One region of the Janthinobacterium sp. B9-8 genome, then DNA from elsewhere that is predicted to be linked to it. Evidence: predicted binding sites of a transcription regulator. Region 1 holds the regulator's gene; each other region holds the start of a gene.

Evidence for each region. The regulator FNR, encoded in region 1, switches genes on or off when oxygen is low (the NO sensors DNR and NnrR bind a similar motif). The targets are predictions, from matches to a motif close to TTGATNNNNATCAA.
Region 2: the regulator FNR is predicted to act here: its motif matches at 5,281-5,294, upstream of VN23_RS17760 (ribonucleoside triphosphate reductase).
Region 3: the regulator FNR is predicted to act here: its motif matches at 6,228-6,241, upstream of VN23_RS15755 (FeoA family protein).
Region 4: the regulator FNR is predicted to act here: its motif matches at 3,228-3,241, upstream of arcD (arginine-ornithine antiporter).

Annotation. Positions count from the first base shown of each region.
Region 1 is NZ_CP014222.1:1,511,650-1,519,931, reverse strand. It holds gene VN23_RS06930 (efflux RND transporter permease subunit) at 1-1,299, shown strand, start outside; gene VN23_RS06925 (efflux transporter outer membrane subunit) at 1,373-2,722, shown strand; gene VN23_RS06920 (hypothetical protein) at 2,793-3,512, opposite strand; gene fnr (fumarate/nitrate reduction transcriptional regulator Fnr) at 3,519-4,268, opposite strand; gene hemN (oxygen-independent coproporphyrinogen III oxidase) at 4,401-5,804, shown strand; gene VN23_RS06905 (sulfite exporter TauE/SafE family protein) at 5,809-6,468, shown strand; gene VN23_RS06900 (response regulator) at 6,619-6,987, shown strand; gene VN23_RS06895 (chemotaxis protein CheC) at 6,984-7,601, shown strand; gene VN23_RS06890 (GGDEF domain-containing protein) at 7,601-8,282, shown strand, end outside.
Region 2 is NZ_CP014222.1:3,929,572-3,937,853, forward strand. It holds gene VN23_RS17745 (SulP family inorganic anion transporter) at 456-2,219, shown strand; gene VN23_RS17750 (anaerobic ribonucleoside-triphosphate reductase activating protein) at 2,122-2,835, opposite strand; gene nrdD (anaerobic ribonucleoside-triphosphate reductase) at 2,835-3,014, opposite strand; gene VN23_RS17760 (ribonucleoside triphosphate reductase) at 3,198-5,192, opposite strand; gene VN23_RS17765 (hypothetical protein) at 5,757-6,020, opposite strand; gene cobS (adenosylcobinamide-GDP ribazoletransferase) at 6,090-6,818, opposite strand; gene VN23_RS17775 (histidine phosphatase family protein) at 6,989-7,603, opposite strand; gene cobT (nicotinate-nucleotide--dimethylbenzimidazole phosphoribosyltransferase) at 7,987-8,282, opposite strand, start outside.
Region 3 is NZ_CP014222.1:3,471,826-3,480,107, forward strand. It holds gene dapF (diaminopimelate epimerase) at 96-947, shown strand; gene VN23_RS15735 (DUF484 family protein) at 937-1,629, shown strand; gene VN23_RS15740 (tyrosine recombinase XerC) at 1,629-2,651, shown strand; gene pip (prolyl aminopeptidase) at 3,092-4,048, opposite strand; gene feoB (ferrous iron transport protein B) at 4,117-5,883, opposite strand; gene VN23_RS15755 (FeoA family protein) at 5,880-6,221, opposite strand; gene purD (phosphoribosylamine--glycine ligase) at 6,522-7,799, opposite strand; gene VN23_RS15765 (hypothetical protein) at 7,814-8,282, opposite strand, start outside.
Region 4 is NZ_CP014222.1:4,222,455-4,230,736, forward strand. It holds gene arcA (arginine deiminase) at 360-1,616, opposite strand; gene arcD (arginine-ornithine antiporter) at 1,630-3,057, opposite strand; gene VN23_RS19095 (flavin monoamine oxidase family protein) at 4,401-5,687, shown strand; gene vioB (iminophenyl-pyruvate dimer synthase VioB) at 5,745-8,282, shown strand, end outside.

The sequences.
Region 1 (8,282 bases):
AGCTTCTTTGGCCGCGGCCAAAATGCGGCGCTGGCGTTTGTAACCTTAAAAGACTGGAAAGATCGTCCGCTGCCTAACGATCAGGTAGGCCCGGTGGTGCAACGCGCCAACATGATGCTGTTCCGCATTAAGCAGGCGTTTGCATTTGCAACCAATGTGCCGCCGATTCCTGAATTGGCATCGGTAGGTGGTTTCGATTTCCGCTTGCAAGACCGTGCTGGTTTAGGCCGTGATCGCCTGTATGAAGCACGGAATATGTTGCTGGGCATGGCTGCGCAAAACAAAGCTTTGGCGGGGGTGCGCCCTGATGGTCAGGAACCGGGTCAGCAGCTTTTACTTGATGTAAATAAAGTAAAAGCCAGCCAGCTCGGCATTGATATGGCCGAGCTTAATAGCACACTGGCGATTTCATTAGGTTCTGCCTATGTGAATGACTTTGTGCGCGAAGGCCGTATTTTGCGTGTGCTGATGCAAGCCACACCGGAAAGCCGTCTTTCACCGGACGATTTACTCAAGCTGCAAATTAAAACCCGCGCGGGCAATCTAGTGCCGCTGTCTGAAATTGCCGAGGCTAAGTGGCAGGCAGGTGCTTCTGCACTCGATCGCTATAACGGCTTGCCTGCATTTAAGATTTCTGGCGGCCCGGCCCCCGGTAAAAGCTCGGGGGAGGCGATGGATGCAATGGAAGCGATGGCTAAGCAATTGCCACCAGGCGTGGGTTTTGAATGGTCGGGTACTTCGTTTGAAGAACGTCTATCTGGCTCGCAAGCACCCTTCTTGTTTGGCTTGTCGATTCTGATTGTTTTCTTATGCCTTGCAGCGCTGTATGAAAGCTGGTCGATTCCGTTTGCTGTGCTGTGGGTGGTGCCACTGGGTATCTTTGGTGCGGTGGCTGCCATGACATTGCGTGGTTTGCCAGACGATGTTTATTTTAAGGTGGGGCTGATTGCCATTATTGGTTTGTCGGCAAAGAACGCGATTCTGATTATCGAATTCGCCCGTGATTTGCAGCGTCAGGGCATGAGCGCAATCGATGCCACGCTGGAAGCTTGCCGTTTACGCTTCCGTCCGATTCTGATGACTTCGTTTGCCTTTATCGCGGGTGTATTGCCACTGGCGATGAGTACCGGTGCCGGTGCAGCAAGCCGACGTGCCATTGGTACAGGGGTGATGGGTGGAATGATTACTGCCACAGTATTTGCGGTGTTCTTAGTGCCGGTGTTCTTTGTGGTGGTGCGTCGCTTCTTCCCTGAGAAAACCGTGGTACGCAGCGACGAAATCGCGGATGACCATCGTTAATAGACGTGCCGGTCTTCGAAGGGCGGCGTGCCCGCCCTTCGAATAATGACGCGAACCCATAGGTAATAAATGTATGAAAAAACAATTAATGTCTAAGACGCTGCTGCTGGCGATGACTCTGGGCTTGGGTGCATGCGCGATGGGGCCGGATTACATTCGCCCCGCAGCCCCGGTCGCCAGTGTGGTGGGCAGCCAGCCTGCGGAGATGAGTACGCCACAGTGGGGTAGCTATTTTAGCGACCCTGCTTTGCAGTCGGTGATTGAAAAAGCGCTGATCAATAATCGCGATTTAAAAATCGCCACGGCCAGAATCGAAGAAGCCCGTGCGCTGTATGGTATTCAAAAGGCGGACTTTTTGCCGTCGGTGAGTGCCAATGGCTCGGGCAATATCAGCCGTAGTAATCCGGATGCCGATATCAGCCGCCGCTACGAAGCTAATCTGGCGCTGCTATCGTACGAGGTGGATTTCTGGGGTCGTGTGCGCCGCTTAAGCGAGGCGGCCAAAGCCAATTACCTAGCAAGCGAAGAGGCGCAGCAATCGGTACGCAGTACGCTGATCGCCGATGTGGCTAATAGCTATTACAGCGCACAAGCCTTACAAACACGTAGCCGCTTTGCCGAGCAAACCGCTAAGGCGCGGGAAGAAAGCCTGCGCGTGGTGAAGCGCCGCGTGGAGGTGGGCGTGGCTAATCGCTTGGATCTTTTGCAAGCGCAAAGTGCACAAGATAGCGCCATTAGTGATCACTCGGCTTTGGCGCGCCAAGCGGCTAATGCGCAAACGGCGCTGACTGTTTTGGTGGGTGAAACGGTCAGCCTGCCTGCGGCCAATTTAAATGCAGAAGTGGTGCAGTTGCCCAGTGGCTTAAATTCTACCGTTTTGCTTGAGCGCCCGGATGTGCGTGCTGCGGAGCAAAAGCTGGTGGCGGCCAATGCCAATATTGGTGCGGCCCGCGCGGCCTTCTTCCCTAAAGTCACTTTAATGGGTAGTGGCGGTGTGGTGAGCAATGAGCTGGATGATTTATTCTCTGGCGGCAACCGTGCATGGAGTTTTTTGCCGCAAATCAGCCTGCCGTTGTTTGATGGCGGACGCCTAAGCGCTGGGGCTGACATTGCCGAAGCCCGCAAAGTGATTGCTGTGGCTGAATATGAAAAAGCCATTCAGCTGGCGTTTAAAGACGCCGCCGATGTGTTATCTGATCAGGTATGGCTGAGCAAGCAGCTAACAGCCCAGCAACGCCTTGCAGATCGGCAGGAGCAGCGCCTGAAACTTGCAGAAGCACGCTATGCATCGGGCTTGTCGGGATATCTGGATGTGCTGGATGCGCAGCGTGAGTTTTACGCGGCCAGCCAGGGACTGATCGAAACGCGTCGTGCTCGTTTAGCCGCATCGGCACAAGCGTTTAAGGCTTTGGGCGGAAAGTAATACGCGCTAGTTGATTGGTTTTATAAGCAAACAGCCCCAAATTGGGGCTGTTTTTTTATTGTTTGATAGATCAACTGTTTGGCTGGTGATGAGGTGCGGGCGTGTTTGCTCGGCTAAAAAACTGCATTAAAAATTGCGCTAGCGCAGCGGCGGGCTCTTGATGTTCTGGCAAACTGAAGGCGCTGAGCTGTGTGTGCACTGCTTGAAAAGATCTATTTTCTGCCAAAGCTAAATATTGCTGGCAAAGTGGCGCAATGGCTTGCCATTGTGCGGTTTGCAACTCGGCTAGCTTACTTAAATCGGCCTTGGGCGATGGCTTGCCATTTGGAAAGATGACTTTCCAGCTTTCAATAAGGGGCTGCATCATGATGTGCTGTAGCAGCGCCAAAAAGCTGGCTGCGCCTTTGCCGCCAGCATGCAGCCAGCTGTTGCGACCTGCCGGGGCTAAGGTATCGAGCAGAGGGGCGGCAAGCTGTAGGGCTGTGTCGTCGCCGCTGGCGGCCATCATCCAGCCTAAGTGTGCGGCGCACTGAGGCTCGCCAATCAGGGCCAGATCAATATGATGCCAGCCTTGTGCCTGCGCCCATTGAGCACTTTGCAAATAGCCTGCTAAATCAGCATGGCCTGCAGAAATAAGCAGGCCATTGTGAGGTAAAGGGGGGATTTGCGATTGCATATCAAGCGGCAGCAGCATGAGCTGTGCCATTTGCAAGGGTTTAAGCCGGGATTGCAATGACTCTAGAATGGCCGCTGGGGCAAGAAATAAAACAGGGCCATTGGATAGAGTCATAGTGGCTTATTGTTGGCAGTTGTTAATCAATTGTTTGAGTGCGTCAGGATTGAGAATTTCAATCAAGCGGTTTTGTACTTTAATTAAGCCGTTTTCTTGAAATTTCGATAATGAGCGGCTCACGGTTTCAAGTTTAAGGCCTAAATAGCTGCCGATTTCTTCACGCGTCATGCGCAAATGAAAGCTGCTGGCAGAATAACCACGGATGGCAAAGCGTTGAGATAAATTCAGCAAGAAGGCCGCAATGCGTTCTTCTGCTTTCATATTTCCCAATAAAAGCATCACGCCATGATCGCGCACAATTTCGCGGCTCATCATTTTATAAAGATGATGTTGCAAGATCGGTATGCGGCGGCTGAGTTCTTCCATATCGGTGAAGGGCAGCTCACAGACTTCGCTGTCTTCCAGGGCAATGGCATCACAGGTATGCAGATCAGAGCTAACCGCATCCATGCCCATGAGCTCGCCGGTCATATGAAAGCCGGTGACTTGCTCGCGGCCGTCTTCAGAAATTACGCTGGCTTTAAAGAAACCTAAGCGAATCGCAAACAGAGAGCGAAACGGCTCTCCTGCGCGGTAGAGCGCTTCACCGCGCTTAATCGGCTTGGCTTGGGTGATTAAGTGATCAAGCTCGCGCATTTCATCAGCGGAAAGACCAATCGGCAGACAAAGCTCACGCAAGCTGCAATTGACGCAGCTTTGGCGCAAGTGCTTGAGGCTAAGGTCACGTACTGGGATATGAGATGTCGGTGTCATTGGGCGTTTCAATTCGTGTTTTCGATATCAGCCACTGCAAGTTATTTCCAGTACAGATATTGATATCGATCAAGGTTATGAAAAATGAATCTAGGCAAGCTGCACTCATACGATGAATAAGGATGGAACAGTATGCTTCAAAATAATGCTACGGTCTTACAGCCACTTGATTTTGATCGAAACTTGATAAGCCAACACAGCGGAAAAGGGCCAAGGTACACATCCTACCCCACTGCGGATCGATTTGCTGTAATGGATGCAGATCGCTATGAGCAAAGTGTACGCCAGCAACAGCCCGGCATTGGAATAAGACCGTTGTCATTGTATTTTCACTTGCCCTTTTGCAATACTATTTGTTACTACTGCGCCTGTAATAAAGTCATCACAAAGGATCAGAGTAAGGCGGATCAATACCTCGATTATCTACTTAAAGAGGTAAAAATACAGGCGGCATTATTAACCAAGCGCGGCAAGATTTCTCAGTTGCATTTTGGCGGAGGTACCCCTACTTTTTTGAGCGATGCACAATTAACGCGATTAATGGACGGTATTCGTCATCATTTCGATTTAAAAGCTGATGGCGAGTTTTCAATTGAGATCGATCCACGCAAAGTCAGCGCGGCTACTGTAGCGCTTTTAGGGCAGATTGGCTTTAACCGCATGAGTGTGGGCGTGCAAGATTTTAATTTAGAGGTGCAAAAAGCGGTTAACCGTATTCAAACGGAGGAAGAAACTAGAGTTGTGATTGATGCTGCGCGTGCCAATGGCTTTAAATCAGTCAGTATCGACCTGATTTACGGTTTGCCGCATCAAACTCAGGCCCGGATGTATGAGACGATTGAGCGTGTCCTCACTTTGCGCCCGGATCGGCTGGCCCTGTATAGCTATGCCCATTTGCCCGAGCGTTTTATGCCGCAAAGACGCATTGATGCTGGGCAGCTACCCTCAACAGAGGGTAAACTCGATATCTTGCAAAGTAGTGTGAATCAGCTTCTTGCTGCGGGTTATATCTATATCGGCATGGACCATTTCGCTTTGCCTGATGATCCGCTGGCAATTGCTCAAAGAAGAGGGCAGTTGCATCGGAATTTCCAAGGTTATTCAACGCACGCCGATTGCGATCTGATGGCTTTTGGTGTGTCAGCAATTGGCAAAGTGGCCAATTGTTTTGCCCAGAATGTAAAAGATTTAGATGCTTATTATCTGGCCTTGGATGAAGATCGTTTGCCGATAGAGCGTGGCTTGATGATCACGCACGATGATTATTTGCGTGGCTCGGTAATTCAATCTTTAATGTGCCAGTTTGAATTGAGTTTTCAGCCTGTGGAATTGGCTTATTTGATTGATTTTAAAAGCTATTTCTCTGAAGAGATTCATTTGCTTATGCCATTTCAAGCCCAGGGTTTGCTTGAAGTGCAGGACGATTCAATCATTGTCAGCCCTAAGGGGCGCTTTTTGATCCGCTCGATTGCCATGGTTTTTGACCGCTATTTGCGTCATGCCCCTCGCGCAGGGAGCTATTCTAAGTTGATATAAAGTAATGCTGGAATTAGATTTTCTTGCTTTGTTTCTGGCCGGTTTATTAGGGGGCGGGCATTGTGTTGGAATGTGCGGTGGTGTCGTTGCCGCCTTTAGTTTGCAGCTCCCAAAGGGCCCGCGCTGGCATTACCATTTGGGTTTTAATCTTGGTCGCTTGCTGGGCTATTGCCTGATTGGTATGCTTGCGGGCTTGCTGGGCTCTTTGTCTGTCTTGCTTTCATTACAAGGCGTGAAAAGCGGCTTGTTTATCCTTGCCAATTTATTATTGATTTTGCTTGGCAGTTATATGGCTGGCTGGTCATCTCTTATTTTATTGCTGGAAAAAGCTGGGCGTCCTTTATGGCTTAAAATTCAACCTTATATGCGGCTATTTTTACCGATAAAAAGATGGCCGGATACGCTGATTGTAGGGGCTTTGTGGGGATGGTTGCCCTGTGGTTTGGTTTATACCGCTTCTTTAAACGCACTTGCCAGTGCCAGTCCTTGGTCTGGTGGTTTAATTATGCTGTCTTTTGGTTTAGGCACACTACCCAATTTATTGCTGATGTCCGCCTTTGCAGAGCAGTTGCGAAAGCTGTTTAAGAATAAATATTTACGCTATTTGTTTGGTGGAGGTTTGATGTTTTTAGGCGCTTATCGATTGATTCAATTTATGTTTTAGCAATGGTTTCTTGTGTAAAGTGAATGTAAATATTGGCCGATTGTTATCAAATTTTTTTGCTGATGCTTGGGTGGTTGACTTTTTAAAATAAAAAATAGCTATTGAATCTGGCGCTTTGCAGTCATTTTATAAAAAAGGATTTTTAAAAAAATGCCTACCCCCATTTTGGTTGTTGATGATTCTGCTATGGCCAGAAAAATGCTGATCAAGGCTTTGCCTAAGAATTGGAATGTTGATATCACACAAGCATGCAATGGTATTGAAGCATTAGCTGCTTATCGAGCAGGTAAAGCAGATGTGATGTTTTTAGATTTAACTATGCCAGTGATGGATGGTTATGCTGTATTAGAAACCCTGCAGAAAGAAGGCTTGAATAGTTATGTCGTCGTGGTTTCGGCGGATATTCAAGTACTCGCGCGTGAACGTGTACGACAATTGGGGGCTGCGGCCTTTGTTCAAAAACCTGTGAAAGCTTCTGATATTGAGATTATTTTGCGCGAATATGGAATCGCTTTATGAATGAAGAATTGTTTTTGACAGAAGAGCAAACCGATGCCTTGCAAGAAATTACCAATATTGCGATGGGCCGTGCAGGCGCGCAGCTGGCACAAATTCTAGATACATTTATTAAGCTGTCTGTTCCACGTATTAATATTATTCAATCATCATCGATTAGCCACAATATTGTGCATATGATTGGCGCTAAAAGTGCGGCAACGGCAATTCGTCAGTCATTTAATGGCTCTTTATCGGGCGAAGCTATGGTGGTTTATGATCAGCATGGCTGTAGAAACCTGGCTGATCTGATGGGCTATGATGGCGTAATTGATCGCACTGCCGAGCGGGAATTACTTTTAGATGTGGGTAATGTATTGGTAGGCGCTTGTTTAAATGGCGTGGCTGATTTATTAGGCGCGTCGCTGGTTTTTTCTGCACCCACCATTATGGCGGAAAACGTTGAGGTAGATCAGCTGATCAATATCAAGCAGATCACCTGGAATTACGCCTTGCTGGTTGAGGTGCATTTCACTTTGGAAATTCGTGATTTTACCTGCCACTTACTCACCTTAATGCCAGAAGAATCCATTTTACGATTGCAGCTGGCGATTGATGCGTTTATGGACAAGATCTAATGCAACAAAGATTATGTGATTTTATCGTTAATGAAGTCGGGGTCGGCGTTTTTTCGCTGGATCGAGATTATCGTATTTTGCTGTGGAATCGTTTTATGGCTCAGCATAGTGGCATTGCCGCTGAGCAAGCGATTGGTGCAAATTTATTTGAGCTGTTTCCTGAATTGCCAGAGAAGTGGCTTAGCAAAAAAATTGAAAGTGTTTTTGTGCTTAAAAACTTTGCTTTTACTTCATGGGAGCAAAGGCCGTATTTGTTTAAATTTCCACATAACCGCCCCATTACGGGCGGTATGGATTTTATGCAGCAAAACACCACCTTTATGCCTGTGCGCAATGAATTGGGTGAGGTTGATGCAGTTACCGTGAATCTATTTGATGTGACTGATAATGCCATAGCACAAAATTTATTACAGGAGGCGATGGGACAGCTTGAAGAGTTTTCTAATCGGGATGGGTTAACGGGCATATACAATCGCCGCTATCTTGATATGCGCTTTACGCAGGAGCTGGAGCGGATGTCTCGCTATCAGGCTGCATTTTTTACCGTGATTTTGTTTGATTTGGATCGCTTTAAGCAGGTGAATGATCATTATGGTCATGTTGCAGGGGATGAGGTGTTGCGTGTTGTTGCATCCCGGGTACTCACCACATTAAGAGATACTGATGTGTTCGGTCGTTATG
Region 2 (8,282 bases), 2.3 Mb from region 1:
TTTCATTTACAAGCATTGAATCATCGTAGGGCGGGTGCAACCCCATACGCGCTAGCCAAGTTGTTTTTTATTAGCAAACAGCAAAAAAACACAATAACCACGCGCTCTGCATAGGGCCTTTTAAAGTCCCCTTGAAACACGCCGAAGCGAGGAACAAGCGGGGCGGGGGATCGCTTGGGAGCGAGGAACGAGCCAATCCCGCCCGCCGCCGACTCGATTGTCCGCAGCGCAGGGGCCTTCGTGGTTTTGAGTTTGTCGCTTGGCTTCGTTTCTTGGCGAAGCAAGAAAGGAAGCCCCCGCGGTGGCTAACCGCTCCAAAATCAACGTGCCGAAGGCACTAAAAAGCTCTTTTTGATTTTGGTTAGCGCATATGGGGTGCAACCCGCATGTTTTTCAGCATCGCTCGCGGGTTGCACCCGCCCTACATACAGCTCAACAAGCAACAGGACTCAGCATTGAATAAATTCTTTCTACGCACCATCCCTGGGCTGGCCGTATTCTTTAATTACCCACGGGACTGTTGGCGGCAGGATTTGCTGGCGGGATTGTCTGTGGCGTCCGTCGCACTGCCGGTGGGCGTGGCCTATGCCCAGCTGGCGGGGATGAGCCCGATTGCCGGCCTTTACGCCAGCATTCTGCCCATGGTGGCCTATGCGCTATTTGGATCATCCCGGCAGCTGATTGTTGGGCCAGATGCAGCCACCTGCGCCATGGTGGCCTCAACTCTGCTGCCGATGGCAATGGGAAATTCCGAGCTGTATATCTCGCTTTCTGTCGCTTTGGCGCTAATTACCGGGCTGTTTTGTCTGCTGGCCAGCCGCTTTAAGCTAGGTTTTTTGGCCGACTTTTTATCTCCGCCTATCTTAGCGGGCTTTTTAAACGGTGTAGCGATCAGCATTGCGTTGGGGCAGCTGGGTAAATTGCTTGGTTTTACTTTTCATAAGCATGATTTTATTGGCCGTATCCTCGAGCTGCCAGATCGCCTGCCTGAGCTTCATCCAAGCACCGCCCTGATCGGCATTGGCACGCTGTTAGCCATTCAAATTATTAAACGCCTCTTGCCTAAGCTGCCCACCGCCTTAGTTGCCATGGGCCTTGCTGCGCTGGTGATCTTTAGCCTGAATTTACAAGCCGCAGGCATCGCCATCATCGGGCTATTACCCGCTGGGCTGCCCACTTTGCACTGGCCCACCATCCCCAGAGCCCATCTGGGTGAATTACTCGGCGCAGGGGCGGGGCTGGCGCTGATCAGCTTTAGCAGTGCCATTCTGACCGCCCGCAGCTTTGCCGCCAAAAACCGCTATGAGATCGATGCAGATAGGGAATTTACCGCGCTGGGCATGGCGAATATTGCCGCTGCGTTTTCACAAGGCTTTGTGATTAGCGGTGCGGACTCCAGAACGGCAGTGAATGATCATGCCGGCGGTAAAACTCAAATGGTGAGCCTGGTCGCGGCGGCGTCTATCGCCATTGCCATCGCGCTGTTTACTACTCCGCTGCAATATGTGCCGATTGCAGCTCTGGCCGCCGTACTGATTACAGCCTCGTTTGGGCTAATGAGTTTTGCCAATTTTATTTATTTTCGCCAGGCCAGCCGTGGCGAATACGGCATTGCCATCCTCACCGTGATTGGCGTGGCCTGTGTAGGCGTGATGCAAGGCATGCTGTTTGCCGTATTAATGGCTACGCTGCGACTATTAATTAAAATTGCCCGCCCGCATGAAAGCCTCTTGGGTGTTTACCCTGGAAAAAACAGCTTTCACGACCTATCCCACCACCCCGGCGCAGCGCCGATTGATGGCATGCTGGTGTATCGCTTTGATGCCTCGCTTAATTTCTTTAACGCCAATTACTTCCGCCAGCGCGTTTTATCTTTAGCCGATGGCGCAGCAAGCCAAGTTTCATGGGTGGTGCTGGATACCGTACCGATTAATCAAATCGATATTGCAGGCATCGAAGCGATTATTATTTTGCAAAGAGATTTAAAAGAGCGCGGCATCGCCCTCGCCTTAGCAGGGCGCAAAAAACAGACCGAATTTATCGCCGCCAGACACCATAAGCTGGATGAATTACAAGCCAACTTTCTGATTTTCTCTAGCGTAAAGCTGGCCTATCGGGCATTCAGGCAGCAAGTGTTGATACGTACTGAAACGACGCAAACTGCTGCTCAATTGCCGCTAAGGTGGCAGGCTGAGGAAAATGAAGCTGCGCAGAATTAATCAGCGCAGGCTCGATACAGCCAGCTGGCCTGAAGGATTGCAAGACATAGCGCCTCACCCCTAAGGCGCTTAAAGTTCGGGCAAGGGCAATCAGCTCATCCTCGCTATGCAAGCTGGGGTGGATGGTGCTGCGGCATTCCAGCGCCACCTTGCTCGCCAATAGCAGCTTTAAAGAAGCACTGGCAACAGCACCACTGCCTACTACGGTGGTGATCTTTTCGTAGCGCATAAAATCGCTTTTAATATCGAAACCCACCCAATCCAGATAGGGCAAGCATTCCTGTAAACGCTTGGGATAAGCGCCGCCGCTATGCAGGCCAATTTTGAAGCCTAGCGCTTTTATACTACGCATCATCTCGGGTAACTGAGGCTCGATCAGTGGCTCACCGCCCGAAAAAACCACCGCATCCAAGAGGCCACGGCGCGTTTTTAACCAGATCAGGATTTCATCCCACTGTGGTGCTGCATCGTGCTGCTCACGCGCTTGTAAATGCGGATTATGACAATAACCACAGCGCCAAGGGCAGCCCGCCAGAAAAATCACGCAAGCCAGCTCGCCGGGATAATCACAGCTAGAAAACGGCACCAAGCCGCCAATCTTGGGCGCGGGCATCATTAGAAAACGGTATTACATTCGTTAAAAAATTGCCTTTCTTTAAACTCACCTTTTTTACCAATATTAAAGCTGCTCACCGGCCGGTGATAACCCATCACCCGCGTCCAAACTTCGCAGCGAGTACGTTCTTCATCTTTAAGCGCAGGGACCAGCTTGGCTTGAACCGATAAATCACTCATGATTTTTTCCTTTATTTATTCAAATTTGCACAAAAAATATCTACAGCGAAATTTGCAATTTTGCTAAACCTTGAACCACTGAGAAAAATGAGAGCACAGAGGACACAGAGAAAATCGAATCGTTTTTCTCTGTGAAACTCTGTGTCCTCTGTGCTCTCTGTGGTTCAAGATTTAACAGACTACTTATGCAGCAGCACAGCTTTTCTTCGCCAGCAACTCGCCATCGCACTTTGGGCAAAACTCGTGATGGCCGCTCAGGTAGCCGTGTTTCGGGCAGATAGAGAAGGTGGGCGTGATGGTGATATAGGGCAGGCGATAGTTAGTCAGCGCTTTTTTCACCAGCGCTTTACACGCTGCGGGGCTGGAAATTGCCTCGTTCATATACAGATGCAAGACCGTGCCGCCGGTGTATTTACGCTGCAATTCCTGCTGACGGCCCAAGGCCTCAAACGGATCATCGGTAAAGCCAACCGGCAGCTGGCTGGAATTGGTATAGAAGGGCTGCTCCGCCGTGCCTGCTTGCAAGATATCGGGGTAAAACTTCTTATCTTCTTTGGCAAAGCGATAAGTCGTGCCTTCGGCGGGCGTGGCTTCTAGGTTATAGAGATGGCCTGTTTCTTCCTGAATTTCAGTCATTTTGGCGCGAATATGATCCAGCAGGCGTATCGCTAAGGCGTAGCCTGCTTCACTGCTAATATCGTCTCTATCATCGCTAAAATTGCGAATCATCTCGTTAATACCATTTACCCCAAGCGTACTGAAGTGATTACGCAGCGTGCCTAAGTAACGCTTGGTATAGGGGTAAAGACCACCATCAATTAAGCGGCCAATCAATTTGCGTTTAATTTCTAAAGATTGCTTGGCCAAATCCATCAGCTGATCAACACGCGCTAGGAGGCCCGCTTCATTGCCTTTGAATTCGTAACCAATCCGCGCGCAGTTAATGGTCACCACGCCCAGCGAGCCGGTCTGCTCGGCCGAGCCAAATAAACCATTGCCGCGTTTTAATAGCTCGCGCAGATCAAGCTGCAAGCGGCAGCACATAGAGCGCACCATATGCGGCTCTAGATCAGAATTTAAGAAATTCTGGAAATAGGGCAGGCCATACTTAGCGGTCATTTCAAACAAAAGATCGGTATTGGGGTGATCCCATGCAAAATCTTTGGTGATGTTGTAGGTGGGAATAGGGAAAGTAAACACACGGCCCAGCGCATCGCCTTCCATCATCACTTCGATATAGGCGCGGTTGATCATATCCATTTCGGTTTGCAAATCACCGTAGCTAAATGGCATTTCCTTGCCACCCACATAGGGGATTTGTTCGCGCAAATCTTCTGGGCAGATCCAATCGAAAGTCAGATTGGTAAACGGCGTTTGCGTGCCCCAGCGGCTGGGCACATTCAGGTTGTAAATCAGCTCTTGGATATATTGCTTTACCTGCGTGTATTGCAGATTATCGGCACGAATAAACGCCGCCATATAGGTATCAAATGAGCTAAATGCCTGAGCGCCCGCCCATTCATTTTGCAAAGTACCTAAAAAGTTAACAATCTGGCCGATGGCGGCTGAGAAATGCTTAGGCGGCTTGGCTTCTACCTTGCCCGGCACGCCATTAAAGCCTTCTTGCAAGAGGCGGCGTAAAGACCAACCCGCGCAATAGCCAGATAGCATATCTAAATCATGAATATGCATGGCACCAGAGCGATGCGCCTCGCCAATTTCTGGCGGATAAACATGGCTTAACCAGTAATTGGCAATCATTTTGCCGCTGGTATTTAAAATCAGCCCGCCCAAGCTCCAACCCTGATTAGCATTGGCATTGACCCGCCAATCAGATTGATCCAGATATTCATTAATCGACGATTCAACATCCACCACCGTGCGCACATCGGAGCGCAAACGGGCGTGCTGGCTGCGGTAAGCAATATAGGCGCGAGCTGTTTTTAGATAATGGTATTGCAGCAGTGCTTCTTCAGCCTGATCCTGAATCTGCTCGATGGTGGGGGTGAGATCACCCTGCAAGCGGCTGCTAATCAGCGTACTTAAGCGTATTGCTTCTGCCTCATCAAACTCGCCAGTTACGCGGCTAGCATTCAGCAGGGCAAGGCGAATTTTATCAAGATCAAAAGGCACGATGCGGCCATCGCGTTTCAGCACATATTGCGGGTATATGGTCATTTTTCCCCACCTGGATCAGGGTAGAATATTTTTACAGACCACAATATATGGTGTTTTATCTAAGGATGCTTAGCTAGATATGGGGCATTTGATCAGAATCAAATACTTTCAGAATAGATTTGCAGAGCGGGCAGAATGCCCACTCAGGAGAAGAAATATTAGCAATAAAATATTGCGGAGCGATCATCTTTTTAGTGCCTTCGGCACGTTGGTTTAGGTGCGGGCGTCCCGCTGGACCTTCCTTTCTTGTGTGGCCAAGAAAGGAAGCGAAAGAAGGCCACCCCACAAAACACGAAGGCCCCTACGCTGCGGACAATCGAGTCGGCGGCGGTCGGGATTGGCTCGCTGCCTCGCTCCCTTGCCGAAACCCCGCCCCGCTTGTTCCTCGCTACGGCGTGTTTCAAGGGGAGATTTAAGCCCAGTGCCACTAGCCGCGATGCAAATTCTAATTGCTGGGTTTTAAAACACTTAAAAACCGATTCAAACCTTGTTTTTCTCTGTGAAACTCCGTGTTCTCTGTGTCCTCCGTAGTTCAAGATTTGGGTTTCTGTTGCATAACATCAGTTAATAATCAGGCTGGCCGTGTGCGGTCAAAATATAATCGTTTTTTTCCAGCTCCATCAGCTCGCCCACATAGGGTTGCAGCAGGGCAATACGGGCGGCATCTAGCATATAAGAGAGCTTCATTTCAGGATCTGGCTGATCTTGCTCATGGCGAAATAAGCTAAACAAAAACTCAACGCTGATGGTTTCGGCAATGGCCAAATGCCCGATAAAACCGCCATCCATGCCTTTTTCCCAGACTTCAATATTGCGGATAATCTTCATAAACCGTTCCTATAAACACCAAAATCAACGTTTTTTATAGAGCGCGCAACAACTGCGTAGTGGCACACCCTATATGACCAGAACAAGCACGCAAAATAATAGCCCAGTTTCAGTGATTTCTATTCCCGCGCCTAGGCAATCCCCTGTCATCCCACCCAATTTATGCATCAGCCATTTGGCATAAGCCAAAATCAGTAAGGGGGCCATCATTAATGCGGGAACTATAAAATAGGACAGCAGCAAAAGTGCAGCCAAAAGAATATACAACGAGTAGCTGGTTTTTTGCCAGGCAAATTGCTCTGCCATACCAGGCGCTAAAGCGGGTAAGCGGCTCCAATACAAAACGCCGAAGCGCGCCCATGCGGGGATCAGCAAAAGCGCCAGCCATTCTTGCTGCTTTGCCAGCAGCATTAAGAGCACCAGCTTGGCGGCAGATTGGCAAATCAGCGCCAGCACACCAAAGCTGCCCAGATGCGGGTCTTTCAGCACCGCCAAAAAGCGTTCCGGATCACGATGCGCAGCGCCTAAGCCATCCGACATATCGGCAAGGCCATCTAAATGCAAGCCGCCGGTAATCCATGTCCAGAGCAAAAACCCCACCAAAGCCGCCAGCCAGGGATCTGCTTTAGCAGCCAAAAACACCACCGTGCTTAAAAAAGCACCAATCAATAGCCCAACCACAGGAAACCACGGCGCGGCAGCTGCGAGTAAAGTGGGTTCAAACTGACGAATCTGCGGCGTAGGCAGGCGGGTTAAAAACTGCACCGCCAGCACAGGCTCGCGCCAATCAAATTTCATTTTTTATTCCTATTTCGTAATGACTCTGGTGCGCTAAAACAGATACCCACAAGAAACACATAAGGCACGAATAAATGGATCATTTCTCTTGGTTTTCTCCATGAAACTCCGTGTTCTCAAGACCGAAGTAGTTCAAGGGTGGGTTTTGTTCGCACAGCTATTCCAATAGCTCACTCACCCAACACAACTTCATTATCAATCCCCTGCAAAATAGGCGGATATTCATCGTCCCAATAAAGAGTCATCATTCCCGCATGCGCCAGCCAAAACTGGCTATGCCGCGCTGCGGGCAGGCCCAGCCACTCTAGTAATAGCGCTTTAGCCACACCACCGTGGGTAATCAACACCCGATGACCCCCTTCGCTAAGGGGTAGCCACGCACGAAAAGCGGCATTCACTCGGGCAGAAAAATCCGTCCAGCTTTCAATGCCCGCAGCCGTATTTTCCTCTAGATTGTGTGACCAAAGTGCCCAAGCAGCCTGCTGTTGTTCGCTCCATTGGAGCTTAGCTAAACCATCCAGCTCACCAAAGCTCATTTCGCGCAGATTACGATCGATATGGCAACCCAGCCCTGACGTTGCCGCCAATTGCTGGGCAAAGCCCGCACAGCGGCTTAAATCAGAGCTGGCAATGCTACTTGGAGGAAAGCGAACAAAGTGATCATTGCGACTAGCCAGCTGCTGCTCACCCAAGGGCGACAAAGGCAGATCGGTATGACCGATTAACATCCCCGCCGGAGCAACCGTAGCGCCATGCCGCAAAAGAGTAAGCCGGAAACTACTCATGATTTCATACCGAAAGCTTGCAAAAGTTCTGTAGACACAGAGATCGGTGAGAACACGAAGCACATAGAGAAAACCCTATAAAAGGTTATAAGCAGTACATCCAAGCTGAAGTGATGCTCCATACAAAAACCAAAATCTTAAACCACGGAGGAAAAAGAGAACACGGAGGGACACGGAGAAAACCTTACGTATGTTTTTCTCCGTGTCCCTCCGTGTTCTCTGTGGCATCGAGGTTTCAAGATTTGGGTTTTATATTGAGATGGAGGTTCCGCTGCTAAAGCCACTCTTACTCAACACGATTTAACTCTTATGCCTTTCTCTGTGTGCTCTGTGTTCTCACCGATCTCTGCGTCTACAGAACTAAAGTTTTTTTAGACAAATGCTTACTTCGTCGTAATCCCTGCGGATGAAAACGTGGCCATATCGCGATGCAAGGCAAGGGCGCTTTGGATGAGGGGGAGGGTGAGCGCCGCACCGCTGGCTTCGCCTAAACGCAAGCCCAATTGCAAGATGGGTTCCAGCTGCAAGGCCGCCAGCGCATGACGATGGCCTTTTTCATCCGAGCAATGGCTAGCCAGCAGCCAATCGGCCACTTCGGGCTTGTTTTTAACAGCGACCAAGGCAGCGGCTGTTGTAATAAAACCATCGAGTAATACCGGAATACCCACTTCGGCAGCGC
Region 3 (8,282 bases), 2.0 Mb from region 1:
AAAGCTTAGCATGTGATTTTTTTCTTGCTCACGCATTGCCTTAAATGGCCGCTAAGTTTACCTTTAGTTAAATTCTTCAGCGGCGCGCCAGATATATGAAACTTCAGTTCACAAAGATGCAAGGCCTAGGTAATGATTTTATGGTGATTGATGGGGTAAATCAGCAGATCAAGCTGAGCACCGACACCATACGCCGGCTGGGTGATCGGCATTTTGGTATTGGTTTTGACCAGCTTTTACTGGTAGAGCCTTCCACGCGTGCCGATATCGACTTTAGCTACCGCATTTTTAATAATGACGGCAGCGAAGTGGAGCAATGTGGGAATGGCGCACGCTGCTTTGCTCGCTTTGTGCACGATAAAAAGCTAAGCCTTAAAAAAGAAATCGCCGTTGAAACAGCAAGAGGGGTGATTTATCCACGGCTGGAAGACAATGGCCATGTCAGCGTCAATATGGGCGTGCCGCAATTTTCCCCAAAGGAAATCCCCTTCATTGCTGACAGCGATCTCATCATTCACCCACTGGATATTGACGGAATAATCTTTGAGATTAGTGTGGTATCCATGGGCAACCCACACGCTGTGCAAGTTGTTACTGATGTTGAAGTCGCCCCCGTTGCCAGTATCGGCCCAAAAATTGAAACCCACCCGCAATTCCCGGCTAAGGTGAATGTTGGCTTTATGCAAATCATCAGCCGTGATGAAATCAAGCTACGCGTGTTTGAACGCGCTGCGGGCGAAACATTGGCTTGCGGCACCGGCGCTTGTGCGGCTGTTGTAGCAGGAATCCGCCGTGGCTTACTCAATCCGCAAGTTCGTGTCCTCACTCATGGTGGCGAGCTGACCATTGCTTGGGAAGGGGATTCACAAGCAGTATGGATGACCGGCCCTGCCGTCACCGTGTTTGACGGTACTATCAATCTCCAAGGAGAAGAATATGCAGCCTAATGAAATCGTCGCGTGGCTACGGGACAACCCGGAATTTTTTGACCAATACGCCGATGAACTGGCTGAAATCTATGTGCCACACACGCACCGTGGTCAGGCGATTTCTCTGGCCGAGCGGCAACTGCTTACCCTGCGCGAGAAAAACCGCTCGCTAGAGCTGCGCTTAGGCGATTTGCTGCAATTTGGTGAAGAAAACGACCATATTTCGGAAAAGCTGCACCAACTCAGCGTCAGCCTGATGCAGGCTGATGACTTAGCCAGCATGATCGGCACCTTGGAATACCATTTGCAGCATCGCTTTGGCATACCGCATATCGCCTTACGGCTGTGGCTGGATAGCGATTGTAATCTGCGCGAATTTGCTCCCGTAGGAGACGCCGTGCAAAAGCTAGCACAAAACTTAGTATCGCCTTACTGCGGCCCCTATGTAACCGATGAAGTGCTTTCTTGGTTTGAATGCGACACCACTACGCTGAAATCCTTCGCCCAATTTGCCCTGCGTACCGGCGGCGAGCCATTTGGCGTACTCGTCATGGCCAGCGAAGATATCGAGCGCTTCTACCCTGATATGGGCACGCTGTATTTGCAGCGCCTGTCTGATTTAGTATCCGCATCGATTCGCCGCGCCGTACCTCAATTTGCGCCCGATGACGAGCCTATGCTGCTCACCGAAGAAGTGTAATGCAAGCCACCACAGAGCGTCTTCCCCAGACCAGAGGGGAAGATGCCAAGCCTGCAGCAAAAGGCGATAGCACCGAACAAATCAGCGCAAAACACGCCATGCTCGCCCACTTTGTGCAATACCTGGAAGGTGAAAAAGGCGCAGGGGAGCACACGCGTGCAGCCTATGAGCGCGATATGGCCACCCTGATCGAATGCGCTGCTGGCCATGATTTATCGGCGCTCACACCCAAAGAAATTCGCGGCTATGTGCGTAAACTGACCGGCCAAAGCCTATCGGCCAGAAGCATCGCCCGCACGCTTTCAACCTGGCGCACGTTTTATCGCCTGATGTGCCGAGATTTTCACTGGCCGATGAACCCCGCCGATGGAGTAAAGCCTCCGAAAGCCAGTAAAAAACTACCCGCTGCGATGACCATTGATGACGCCAGCGGCTTTTTAGAAAACATGCCTGACGACGAAATCTTGGCCTGCCGGGATAAAGCAATCTTCGAGCTGGCTTATTCTTCGGGCCTGCGCGTGGCGGAATTGGTTTCGATTACCTTGCTGGATTTAGACCTCAACCACGGCATGGCGGTAGTCACGGGTAAGGGCGGCAAAACCCGGCAACTGCCCGTTGGCAGCGTGGCATGTGAAGCCATCCGCCGCTGGCTTCTAGAGCGCCCCAAACTGACCCCGAAAGACAACACGGTATTTATCGGAAAAAACGGCGGCTCGCTCAGCACCCGCGCTGTGCAACTACGCATCAAATACTGGGAAACCAAACTCAATATCGCCGAGCCACTCTACCCGCACAAACTGCGCCACAGCTGCGCCAGCCATTTACTCCAAAGCTCCCACGACCTGCGCGCCGTGCAAGAACTCCTCGGCCACGCCAGCATCGCCACCACCCAAGTCTATACCCACCTCGATTACCAGCACCTAGCGCAAGAATACGACCGAACTCACCCAAGGGCTAAAAAGCCTGAGGATGAAGAAGAGAAGTTAGCTTTGTTGCTGCGTAAACCCAAACCCAAATCTTGAAACACGAAGGGCACGGAGAACGCGGAGTTTCACGGAGAAAAACGGAGGGGGAATTAAGCGATTTACTTTGAAATTTGAAGTTTGGACACTTCCAAACGCAGCCATCTAAGTTCATCCCGATACTTGTTGCACAGGGCTTTTATCCCCCCCTGAAAACGCGCCGAGCGAGGAACAAGCGGGCGGGGTTTCGGCGAGGACTGTTTGAGCGAAGCGAGTTCCGCAGCCGCCGCTCGATTGTCCGCAGCGAAGGGGTTTCGCGTTTGTGGGGTCGCCTTCTTTGGCTTCGTTTCTTGGCGACGCAAGAAAGGAAGGTCCAGCGGGACGCCCGCACCTAAATCAACGTGCCGAAGGCACTAAAAAAGCCTTTCTGACTTAAATTAGCACATATCAAACAAGAAAACGGCGGGTTCCACCCGCCCTACAACGGCTCACCAAACCTACTAAGAAAACCTCCCCTGCAATTTAAATTCCTCAGTCGCTTTAATTAAAGCCGTAGCAATCCCCGGCTCCATTGCCGCATGACCCGCATCAGGGATGATATGCAAAGTAGATTCAGGCCAAGCCTGATGCAGGCGATAAGCCGATTTTGGTGGGCAAATCACATCGTAGCGGCCTTGGATAATCACCGCAGGCAAATGGCGAATCTTCCCCACTTGTTGCAGCAACTGGTCTTCTGCCATAAAGCCGGCATGGTACATATAGTGTGCTTCTAGACGGCCTAAGCTGGTGCAAACGGCGTCAGTTTCAAACTGGGCAATGGTGCTGCTTTGCGGCTCTAAAAACAGGCAACTCCCTTCATAACGGCTCCAGCTGCGGGCGGCAGGCAGATAGACTTCTGGATTATCATTAAAGAGCCGCTGACTATAGGCTTCGAGCAAATTACCCCGCTCAGCTTCAGGAATATGCGCTGCGAATTCGGTGTGGACTTCTGGGTAAAAATGGCCGATGCCATTCACAAACCAATCCACCTCGGCCGCAGTGCAGAGGAAAATTCCGCGCAAGATAAAGCCTAAACACGCCTCAGGATGTGCCTCGCCATAGGCTAGCGAAAGAGTCGATCCCCAAGAGCCGCCAAACACCAGCCACTGCTCTACATCCAGCATCTGACGCAATACTTCGATATCGGCGATTAAATGAGCCGTGGTGTTATTGCGATACTCACCCAAGGGTGTTGATTGCCCTGCGCCGCGTTGATCAAATAGCACAATGCGGTAATAACTAGGGTCAAAAAAGCGACGATGCATGGGCGAAATACCGCCACCGGGGCCGCCATGTAAAAACAGCACCGGCACGCCATCAGGGTTACCACATTCTTCCCAGTAAAGGGTATGCACATCATCTACGGCCAGGCGGCCGCTGCAGTGGGGCTGAATTTCTGGAAACAATAAGTCGCTCATTCATTAACCTTTGTAAGATGGATGCAAAACAGGGGCATTGCTGCCCCTATTTATGCCAAATCTGCAAATCAAAAACCTAAGGCTCTCGCCCCTTGGTAAAAGACAAACGACAGCACCCAAGCGAGTAATAAAGAATAGACCACAGAGAAAGTCGTTAGCGCTACGCTATTCGATTCCTTGCGCATGGCCGCAATAGTAGAAACGCAGGGCACATAGGTCAATGAAAATAGCATAAAGCTATAAGCCGATACCGGATCAAGCACGATAGATAAATGATGTGCCAAGGCAGGGCCGTCTTGCCCAGCAATCACCGCTAGCGCACCCAACACCACTTCTTTAGCCACAAAGCCAAACATTAAAGCAATCGACAGCTCGGCCTGAATACCGATCGGCGATAGCACCGGCTGAAAAAATTCCGCAATCATGGTGGAATAACTGTGTTGTGGGTTTGGATAATTACTCAACAGCCACACCAAGACCACACCAATCACAATCATAGTCGTCGCCAAGCGCACAAAGCCTGCAGCCTCGCCCCAGCCACGTAAAAATATTTGCCGCAACACAGGAAAGCGATAAGGCGGCAGCTCTAGTGTAAACGGCTCAGTCGATTTAAAGCGGCCACGCAGCAGGAGTGCCGTGCCCATAGAGATAAAAATACTCGCAAAATAGAGTGATAACAGCACCCAAGGCGCTTGCAGCGGACTAAACAGCGCTCCGGTTAAAAAGAGAAAAATCTGTAAACGTGCCGAGCAAAGCGAAAAAGGAATTGCCAGCATCGTCAGTAAACGCGCCTTTCTATCCCGAATCACCCTTGTTGCCATCAGCGCAGGCACATTGCAGCCAAAGCCCATCATCAGCATCACAAAGCCGCGCCCATCCATGCCGAGGCGTGCCATCAGCCCATCCATCATAAAGGCCGCACGGGAGAAATAACCCGAGTCTTCAATAATGGCCATCAGGCAAAAGAACAGAAAAATAATCGGGATAAAAGTCAGTACCGTACTCAGCCCATCGTACACACCATTCACCAAAAGCCCCGCTAAAAAAGGCGGCCATGTGGCTGCAGCGGGCACAAGTGCCGCCTGTTTAAACCATTCCAAACCATCGCCTACCGCATCTTGCATCGGCACGCCCAAGACATAGGTCAGCTGAAACAGACAAAACATCATCAAAACAAAAATAGGCAGGCCCAGCCAGGGGTGAAGAATCCAGCGATCCAGCATGGCGCTTGGGCCTGGCGCTAATACGGCGGGCCGGTCAATAAAACGCGCATAGAGGCGTGCCTCTTCATCATGCAAAGATTCAGAGCGTGGCGCGGCTGCCAAATCAATTTGCCGAGGCGGCTGATGGCTGATCAAGCGATTCAAAGCGTCTTTAAGTTCGCTGATTCCTAGGCCATGTTTGGCGCTTATTTTTAATACGGGGCAAGCTAATTGCTCGGCCAGCCCTTGCACATTAATTTGTACCCCTGCTTGCTTGGCCTCATCGCTCATATTCAGCGCAACCACCAAGGGCGCGCCCAGCGCTTTAAGCTGCAAAGCCAATACCAGTTGCCGATCAAGCTGCGTTGCATTTAGCACCAAAAGAATGGCATCTAGCTCAGTTTTATTGAGAAACTCCTGAGCGAGGCGCTCATCCTCGGCCCCGCCGCTTAAATCATAAATCCCCGGCAGATCGACCATCTGCACCATAGAGCTACCGAGCAAAATACGACTAGAAGCCAATTCCACCGTTAGCCCCGGCCAATTGGCTGTACGCGCTGTGCCCCCCGTAATGCGGTTAAATAAGGTCGATTTACCGGTATTGGGCATCCCCACGAGGGCAACGCGTTTCATACGAGCACCCCATGCTCAGCAAGCAGAGGATTCGCTTCGGGCAAAAGCGCGACCACAATCTGCCTTGCGGCATCGCGCCGCAGCATAAACTCGGTGCTGGCGCACCTAAGCTGCAAAGGCCCACCTAAGCATCCTCGCCGAATCACCTCGATCTCGCGATCAGCATGCAGGCCTAAAGCCGCCAAACGCTGAGTTAGCTCGGCACTAAGCTGGCTAGAAATAATTTTAGCGGGGGTATTGGAAGGTAAATCGTAAAGAGTCATGATAGCGGCAATGAGAATGGTTTTTCTTACATTTATCATCTGCCGCATAGAGAGCAGCGTCAATTCTAAAGCCACTCAAGCTTGACCTGTATCAGCTCCAAAGCTGAGGCAAATAATTACACGCCCTGATTTACACGCCCTGATGTTATGCAACAAACCTTAAACCACGGAGGTCACAGAGAACACGGAGTTTCACGGAGGAAAATATTCTTTGAAAAAAGCCATTTATTCTGTTCTTTTAAGCGTCTTCAAATCCTGAAGTCTGCCATTTCTCGCTACTAGTGGTATAGATCTTCAGAGCCTCGTTGAAACTCGCCAATTAAAGGGCATAAAAAAAGCCATGCAGTGCATGGCTTTTCTCTTTGGCGTTAAATATTACTTACGGCCAATCGCTCGCCAGCCGATATCACTACGGTATTGCGCGCCTGCAAATGAAACGCCTGCCAAGATTTGATAAGCGCGTTTTTGCGCCATTTTAAAGCTATCGCCAAAAGCCGTAACGCAAAGGACACGACCACCGGCGGTGATGGCTTCACCTTGTTCATTAAGCGTAGTACCCGCATGGAACACATGGCCGTCTTCTAAGGCCACCGTTGGTAGGCCTGAAATTAAATCGCCTTTACGCGGGGTTTCCGGGTAATTAGCCGCAGCCATCACCACGCCCATTGCCACACGTCTATCCCATTCGGCTTCGATCTGATCCAGCGTGCCATTGACGCCGTGTTCAAGCAGGGTGACGAAATCGCTTTTTAAACGCAACATAATCGGCTGGGTTTCAGGGTCACCAAAACGGCAGTTATATTCGATGACTTTAGGATTGCCCAAAGTATCGATCATCAGGCCAGCGTACAAAAAGCCGGTAAACACAGAGCCATCTTTAGCCATACCTTGCACGGTAGGCAAAATCACTTCCCGCATCACTTTGGCATGTACATCAGGCGTCACCACAGGCGCTGGGCTATACGCGCCCATGCCACCGGTATTTGGGCCTTCATCGCCATCCAGAAGGCGTTTATGATCCTGGCTAGAAGCCATCGCCAGCACATTCTTGCCATCGACCATCACAATAAAGCTGGCTTCTTCTCCAACCAGACACTCTTCGATCACCACCCGAGCGCCCGCATCACCAAATTTATTATCCGACAACATGGAATCAACCGCAGCGTGCGCTTCATCCAGCGTCATCGCCACCACCACACCCTTGCCAGCCGCCAGACCATCGGCCTTAATCACAATCGGCGCGCCCTGCGCCTTGATATAAGCGTGCGCTTCATCTGCGTTGGCAAAGGTCTGGTAAGCCGCGGTGGGAATACCATGGCGCTGCATAAAGGCTTTGGCAAAATCTTTAGACCATTCCAGCTGTGCGGCGGCGCGGGTTGGGCCAAATATTTTTAAATCTGCAGCGCGAAAAGCATCAACCACACCTTGCGACAATGGTGCTTCTGGCCCCACGACGGTGATGGCAATATTTTCTGCTTTTGCAAACTCAATCAGCTCATCAATCGCCGAGATATCAACATTAATTAAGTCTTTTTCCAGTGCCGTACCCGCATTACCTGGCGCCACAAATACTTTACCTACACGTTCAGATTGGGCAATTTTCCAAGCCAATGCATGCTCACGACCACCCGAACCAATTATCAAAATATTCATTAATTTATTTCCTGTTAATCGAATTCGTAGCGGCCAAAAACATAAGCCACATTGCCATTATTCAGTTGGCCATTCAGCCTTGGGATAAAGGTGCCAATCAAAGAGGCCTTGCCGTAGCGAATCGATGCAATAGGCAAAGGCGCAGGAAACGGTATTCCACCGATCACATCTTGACGTGAAATAAGCTGTAAAGACATTCCCAAGCCCGCTGATAACTCCCCAACAATCGGCCAATACCAAAGACGCATATAGCCAACCTGCAGTTGTGCCTGATTATGCGAATCAGCAAAAATCATCCCGTAGATAAATTCCTGATTATTGTTTTCATCCGTAATGCGCTTACCCAAGCCGCCACCGTAAGCAAACTCTTGAAAGTCTTCAAGCTTGTCAGCGGTATAAGTTGAACGGTCATGCCAGGAATAACCGGAAACCAGCAGATCATTCTTACCTTCCCTATTTATTTTATCCACACGCTGACAAGCA
Region 4 (8,282 bases), 2.0 Mb from region 1:
GCACGTTGATTTAGGTGCGGGAATTCCCGCGAAGTATTTGATTTCTGAACGGCCAAGAAAGTAAGCAAAGAAGGCCGCCCCGGTCAGCACGAAAGCCCCTCTCTGCGGATAATCGGCTCGGCGAAAAAGGCTGCTCGGGAGCAAGCTCGCTACCCCTTTTCCGAAATCCCGAGCCGCTTATTCCTCGTGTCGCGGCTTCAAGGGGAGGGTAAAAGCCCCGTGCTACGAGCCAAAAAGAACCACAGATTGCGGCGTTTGAAAAAATTCAAAACGCAAAGAAAACGATTTTTCTCCGTGAAACTCTGTGTTCTCTGGGACCTCCGTGGTTCAAGATTTGGGTTTTACAAGCGCTCAGCTAATTAGTAATCAACTGGATCGCGGATAATTGGGCAGGTCATGCAGTGGCCACCGCCTCGGCCACGGCCTAGTTCGGCGGAGCTGATGGTGATGACCTCTACGCCGGCTTTACGCAGCAGGGTATTGGTGTGGATATTGCGGTCGTAAGCTAAAACTACACCGGGTTGCAGGGCGACGACGTTGTTGCCGTCGTCCCATTGCTCGCGCTCGGCTTCAAAAGAATTGCCGCCGGTTTGCACCACGCGCAGGGCAGGTAATTTGAGCGCTTCGGCGACGACATCCAAGAAGGGTTTACTCTCACGGCGTAGGTCGATGCCGTTGGGTTTGCTTTCGTCAGGGCGCAGGCTGAAGGCGACGATTTGTTTGACCACTTCAGGGAAAATGGTGACTAAATCCCGATCGCAAAAGCTGAATACGGTGTCCAGATGCATGGCAGAGCGTGATTTTGGCAGGGCGGCCACAATCACTCGCTCGGCGGCTCCGGCTTTAAATAGTGACATGGCGACTTGGCCGATGGCTTGATGCGAGGTGCGCTCGCCCATACCAATCAAGACCACGCCGTTGCCAATCGGCATGACATCGCCGCCTTCCAGTGTGGCACTGCCGTGATCGACATCTGGATCGCCCCACCAGACCTTGACATCGGCGGCAGCAAAATCAGGATGGAATTTATAAATAGCGGTGACGAGCAGTGTTTCTTGTCGTCGTGCCGGCCAATACATCGGGTTGAGCGTTACGCCGCCATAAATCCAGCAGGTGGTATCGCGGGTAAATTGGGTATTCGGTAGTGGCGGTAGGATAAAGCTGGCATTGCCGAAGTTTTCGCGGAAGATGCTCAGCACTTCGGATGGCGTATCGGCTGGCAAATCGGGAGCAACTACCCCACCCATTAAGAATTCGGCCAAATGGCGTGGCTCTAATGAATCCAGCCAGCTACGTACTTCTTCCAGCAAACCAATGCCAACCAGATCTGCGGTGATCTTGCGATCGAGTATCCATTTTCTGGCTTCAGGAATCGCCACGGTGGTGGTGAGCAGATTGTGCATCTCAATCACATCCACACCACGTTCACGCATTTTGGAAACAAAATCAAAATGATCGCGTTTGGCCTGGCTTACCCACAGCACATCATCAAACAATAAAGAATCGCAGTTATTGGGTGTCAGCCGCATATGCGCCAGCCCCGGCGAGCAAACCATTACCCGTCTTAGCATGCCCACTTCAGAGTGAACGCCTAGTTGTAGATTTTCGGTACTCATCACATAGCTCCTATTAAAGCTTTAGAAAACCGGTGTAAAGGCCGTAACTTGCCGCAATGGCCCCAATAACAGCGGCTGCAAAAATGAATTTTTCGATGGTGGTAAAAACAATCTGGCCGCTTTCTTTACGCGCCTTGGTATAAAGGATTGCGCCGGGCGCATAGAGCAGGGCCGATAGCAGTAAGAATTGCACTCCTGCTGCGTAGATCAGCCATACGCTATAGAGCGCAGCAATCATTGCAATCAGCAGATCTTTATTGCGATTGCCACCATGCTCCGCATAGCCGTCTCCTTTGTAAGCCACCATGACGCCGTAAGCGGTAGATAAGAAGTAGGGCACTAAAATCATTGAGGTGGCGAGCAGCAGCAGGCTGGTATAGGTGCTGGCAGCAAACAGGGTAATAATCAGGAAAACTTGCACTGCGCCGTTAGATAACCAAAGTGCATTGGCTGGCACACCGTTCGCGTTTTCCTTGTGCAAAAAGCTGGGCATAGTTTTATCGCGGGAGGCAGAAAACAGAATCTCGGCGCAGAGCAATGTCCATGAAAGCAAGGCACCCAGCAGCGAAATCACCAGCCCGATAGAGATAAACACCGCGCCCCAGTGGCCAACAATATGCTCCAGCACATAGGCCATTGATGGATTCTTTAAGCCTGCTAATTCTGGCTGGCTCATCACCCCAAGTGACAACACATTCACCAGCACCAGCAGCAGCAGGGTGCTGAGAAAACCAATCACGGTAGCGCGGCCCACATCGGCGCGTTTTTCGGCACGGGCAGAGTAAACACTTGCGCCCTCGATACCGATAAACACCCAAACGGTGACCAGCATCATATTGCGCACCTGATCCATCACACTGCCGAGCTTGATATTGCCCCTGCCCCAAAAATCGGTGGTGAACACATCTAGCTTGAATGCCACGGCGGCCAGAATAATAAACATCACCAGCGGCACAATCTTGGCCACGGTGGTGACTTGATTAATAAATGCTGCCTCTTTAACTCCGCGCAATACTAAAAAGTGCACCGACCACAGCAAAATGGATGCGCCGATAATGGCGGGAACCGTATTGCCATCGCCAAACATGGGGAAGAAATAACCCAGCGTGCCAAACAGCAAAACAAAGTAGCTGACATTGCCCAGAAAGGCGCTAATCCAATAGCCCCAAGCGGATGAAAACCCCATGTAATTGCCAAAGCCCGCTTTGGCATAGGCATATACACCGGCGTCTAATTCTGGTTTCTGGTTGGCAAGGGTCTGAAACACAAATGCCAGCATCAGCATCCCCACCGCCGTGATCGCCCAGCCTATCAGCGTGGCGCCTGCACCGGCGCTTTGCGCCATATTTTGAGGCAGGGAGAAAATCCCCCCACCAATCATTGATCCGACCACCATCGCAGTGAGCGCGGTTAGCCTTAGCTTATGGGACGATTGCGTCATGATAGAGCCCTCGGTGCGTAGTTAAATAAACGCTACTCGTGCTGGTTTTGTGCTCAAGACGGTAAGAAAAGAAGAGGTAATGATTGCGGTAGCGCGCTGTTTTGGCTGGGCTTGAGCAGTAGTCAATTCAGTAGGTATACGTAGTCTGATGGTTTTGCACTACGTAAATTTTGATGAAAAACAATATTCTTTTTATTTATTAAAATAATTTAGGTCTTAATAATAAATATTATGACAATCATTGGCTTAGCTAGCTTTTTATGTTTTTTTTGAGATTAAAATTTTTTTCTTGAGGATAACAAGAGGGTGTCTATTTTGAGAGAAGTGTATTTTTTTCTACCTAAATGCTATGTAAACAGTAACTTACCATTAAGTTGTTGAATTTTTTTATATTTTACTGTAGATATTTGATGCGAAATGAATATAAAAAACATTTAATTGTAATTATTAATGGTATCTATTTGGGGGAATGAAAGCAAATGGAGAAATAAGACCAAACGTTTTTCTATTTTTGGTAACTATTGAATGCTTGTTACAAAATGGCTGCGGGTGTTTAGTCGCTTAGGAGGCCTGAGAATCGTTTTAAGATCACCTAGTGCTTCCTTACAAACTCACTCACGCTGAGTCTTTGATATCAGTCCATGAAGGGGCGCTATGGCTGGGGCCATAATTGCGCTGCATCTTTCATGCTTTGCTGCTTTTTCAAAAAAAACGCTGTGTAGTGATACAAGATTGGCGTGGTCTATCCCTATGTTTCAGCAATGTTTTTTATCTATAGCTGGCGCTTGAATTTGAGTTTTATATAGCGTGATGATCTGAGGGAACGCTTGTGCCCGGTAATAAATATGCTTTTCATCTTGTTTTTTTAAGCAGTTTGTTCTATTTACATACGTCATGCTGACGTAATATTTCTATTTTCTTTTGTTAATCTTTTGTTAAATTTGCAACAACTTTACAAAATACCACGCGCTTGTGTTTACAATCGCCGCGTTGTTGATCTACATTCATGCATTATTATTTTATTCTAAAGTAATAAATCTGAAAGCTTTTTGATGTATTCCTTACGTTTGCGTGTTTTTGCAAAGTTTTAAATAAGGAAGTGAAACAATCATTTTGAATAATAAAGCGCACAAGATTTTTAGGTCTTGCTGCACTACCGTATTGCTACGCCTGAAGTAATTGTAATTTTTGTTGCCAGAATATGACTGTCTAAAGCATGACTAGGCTTTTAAGGCAGGGGGTAGTGATTATTCAATTCGTTTTGCATGGCTTAGTTCTAAGTATTTATTTATTAAATGCTAAAAAATAAATATTCCCTTTGATTTACATTGAGGTATTTTACTGTGATAAACAACAAAGTAATCTCTATAGTAGGTGCAGGAATATCAGGGCTAAGCTGTGCATTGAAACTGGCTGGCTCAAAATTAACAAAAGACTACACGCTTCGTGTTTTTGAAAACGGAGAGAGAATTGGTGGCCGGGCTCATTCAATTAAAGTGGATGATTTTAGTATTGATTTAGGAGCAGGGCGTTTTTCTCCTGCCCTACATCCTAATGTTGCCCAGTTGCTTAGTGAGCTAAAAGAGGAAATAGAAGTATTTCCTTTTACTAAAATTGTCTGTCCTCACCCACAGCATGAAGGCTTGAAAGAGATACTGGCTCAATTAAAGCTAAAAATTGAGAATAGCCATAATGAATCATTCTTTCAATTTTTATGCCAGCATATGGGCAATGAAAAATCGCACGCAATCATTAATGCTTTAGGCTACGATTCATTATATCTTCCGCAAATCTCTCCTAAGATTGCATATGATATTATTGAAAAGCATCCGGAAATACAGTGCTTCTCAGAAAATGAAGGCTATGAGTGGTTTAATTTAGTTGACGGGTTTGCTGCTTTGGCTAAAAGTCTATATCAGCAAGCCGCTAAATCGGGTGTCGAGTTTTATTTTGAACACCAGTTAATTAATTTCCAAACAAAATCAGCCAATACTCTGCTTGAGTTTGCAGGATCAGAACAGCAAGAAATTTGGCACAATAGTGCTTATACCGTTTTAGCTCTTCCTCCAACAGCGATGTCATCGCTTAATATAGATTTTCCAAATAGCTGGAGTGATTTTTCCTACGGTTCTATCCCATTATTTAAAGGTTTTATATTTTTCGATCATCCATGGTGGAAAGATTATGAGCTTGAAAATAAAGTAACCATTGTTGATAACCCATTACGAAAAATATATTTTAAAAGCGAAAAATATATATTCTTTTACACTGATAGCGCCTATGCTGATTTTTGGTTGGAAGAAACCAATAAAAGCGAAGATGAATATATAAATACAGTGATGGGTTTAATTGCTAAAGCATTAAATATATCTATTAAAGAATTACCACGCCCTGTAAGCAATAAGTTCAAATACTGGCCTAGTGGTGTAGAGTTTGCTTTAGAAACATCACCAGATCACCCTCCTGTTTTATCTAAATATAATGGCAAAGTGATTGCTACTTCAGATGCTTATACCCCGCACTGTGGCTGGATGGAAGGTGGGATTATTGCGGGTAGGAACGCAGCAGATCATATCTTAAAACAATTAGAGAAATCAGATGTAGAAAAAGTAGCGGCAGAAATGAATTAATTTTTGTTTGAAAATGTAATGGTTTTTTTTCTAATTTTAAACTGGTATTGATGCTTAATGAGTATTCTGAATTTTCCACGTATTCACTTTAAAGGTGCTGCACGGCTTAATGTGCCAACTGGCAATAGAAATATCGCCGGCACTTTAGACATTGCAACAAACAGTGTTTATCAAGATGGCACATTATTTGATTTAAAAAAGCACCCTAGGGAGTTTCATCAGTATCTAAGGCAATTGCCACCAAGATTTAATCTTCAGGGGCAGCCAGATGATGCAGGTGTTTTTAATCATGCGGCAGGGCATAACTTTTTAGGGAATAATCATTTTTCTTGGGAAAATACTCAGATTACCGCTTTGCAAATACAGCCGGGTGTTTTGCTGGATAACGATCCGCTACTTGCTTGTAAAGTGGAATTATGGGGGCACTATAATGAGTATTTGCGCACCACATTTAACCGGGCAAGATGGGTAGATATTGATCCAAGCCGGGACGATACTTCGCAAATCTATGCCGGGCAGCTGTGCATAAAAGAAGCGGCTGCTGCGGCAAATGCCCCCTATTTATTTTCATCTGACATTGATTGCGTTCACTCTGTTCGCTGGTATGGCGAGAATCATATTCAGGAAAAGCAGCCGCATTTCTTGGAGCCTGAATTTTCTAAGACAAGGGTGTTTCAGTTTTCTGTGGCTAAGGATTCTGAGCATTTTATTTTTAATCAGCTTTCGCTTAAATCAGATTTTATTGAGTATTTACAACAAGAGCTAAAAAGAGAAGATGTGCTCGGGCTGAGTATTCAATATTCTGTATTTAATATGTCTACTCCGCTGCAGCCAGATATACCTGTGTTTTATGATTTAAGTGGCAGTATTGGTTTGTGGTTAAAGCAAGATATGGCTACTTTTGCCAATGATAGGATTTTATATCCTGATAATACTCAGGGCTTTGGCCCTGTGGCGATCAAGATTCAAAATAACTGGGCTAGTATCAGCATGCCTTGCAGTATTCCTTTTACTCGCCGTGATGCTGTTTGTGGCAATCAACTGACTCACCCTCTTGGCCCTAAGCATTCATTAGGTGAATTAGAGCTAAGGACTAAAGGTGGTGTTTTACTGGCAAGAATTCCTGAATCGGTATATGGCCCATATTGGGGAAGCGCCGGGATTTTTGATGTGCCCTTATTAAATGATGCCGCTGAAGATTCTTTAATACTGCGTGGCACAGACAATCAATGGGTAGAGTCAGATTGGCTGATTCAAGCAGAACAGAATGTGGTTTCTTTGGAAGCGCCTGATAGAAAAAATAATGCTTTTTTCTCTAAAGACATCAAAATATTTAGTTATTTCCGTGGCGAGCCTAAAGGAAAAAAAGATATTAGTGTTTTTATTGAGAATAAAGCGGTTGTCAGCACTTCGTTGCAGACGATTTCAAGCAATGAAAACGGAATTGCATTTCTTTCTATCGTCAGTCAGAAGCCCGGCGTTAGCGAGGTTTTTGTAGGGGACCATCATGGCAAGATTCTGGTGCGTGTACTTTCTGATGATTGGGCTTTATTAGAGGTAGCGGATAAGGAGGTTGACTATCCTTTTCTGTATGAGCAAGTAATGAGTTATTACGAGCTGATTTATCCGTTTATGGCGGATAAAGTGTTCAGCATGGCAGATCAGTGCAAATGTGAAACCTATGCTCGCTTGATGTGGCAAATGTGTGATCCATTAAACCGTGATAAAAGTTATTACATGCCTAGTACCAGAGAAATGTCTCATGCCAAATCAATATTATTTCTTAAGTATTTAAGTAATGTTGAAGCGTCTGCCATTGCGGAGCCAGCAAAGATTGCTTTGGCCACCGAGGTAAATAGTAGCGAAATCAGCAGTAAAGAAGAATTAGTTCAGGTATTAAAGCAGGCGGTGAATTTAGAGCTATCTATTATGCTGCAATATTTATATGCGGCTTATTCTTTGCCGACTTTTGCGGCAGGTGAGCAATTGCTTGCGAGTAATAAATGGACTGCTGAGCAATTGGCACTGGTGTGTGGCGGGGCAGATCGTCGGCATAATTCGGGCTGGCGTGGCACAATTCTGGAAATCGCCCATGAAGAAATGATCCACTATCTAATTGTGAATAATTTACTGATGTCTTTAGGCGAGCCATTTTTTCCTGGAACTCCCGTATTGGGTCTCAAAGCCGCTGAAGCCTTTGGCCTTGATACAGATTTTTCTTTTGAACCTTTTTCAGAAAATGTGCTGGCTCGCTTTGTCAGGTTTGAATGGCCACATTATTTTCCATCAACAGGAAAATCAATTTCTGATTTTTATGCGGAAATTCGCAAGGCATTTGTCAGTATTCCGGATTTATTTACCACCCCATTAGCTAAAACAAGCGGGGAGCATCATTTATTTTTAAATGAATTAACCAACAGAAAGTTTCCTGCTTACCAGTTAGAAGTCAATAATAGAGAAAGTGCGCTGTTTGCCATTGATTTTGTAACAGAACAAGGCGAGGGTGCAGCAGTAGATTCACCACATTATGCTCAAAGCCATTTTAATCGATTAAGAGAGATCTCCCGCACTTTACTGGCTAGCGAGACTCCTTTT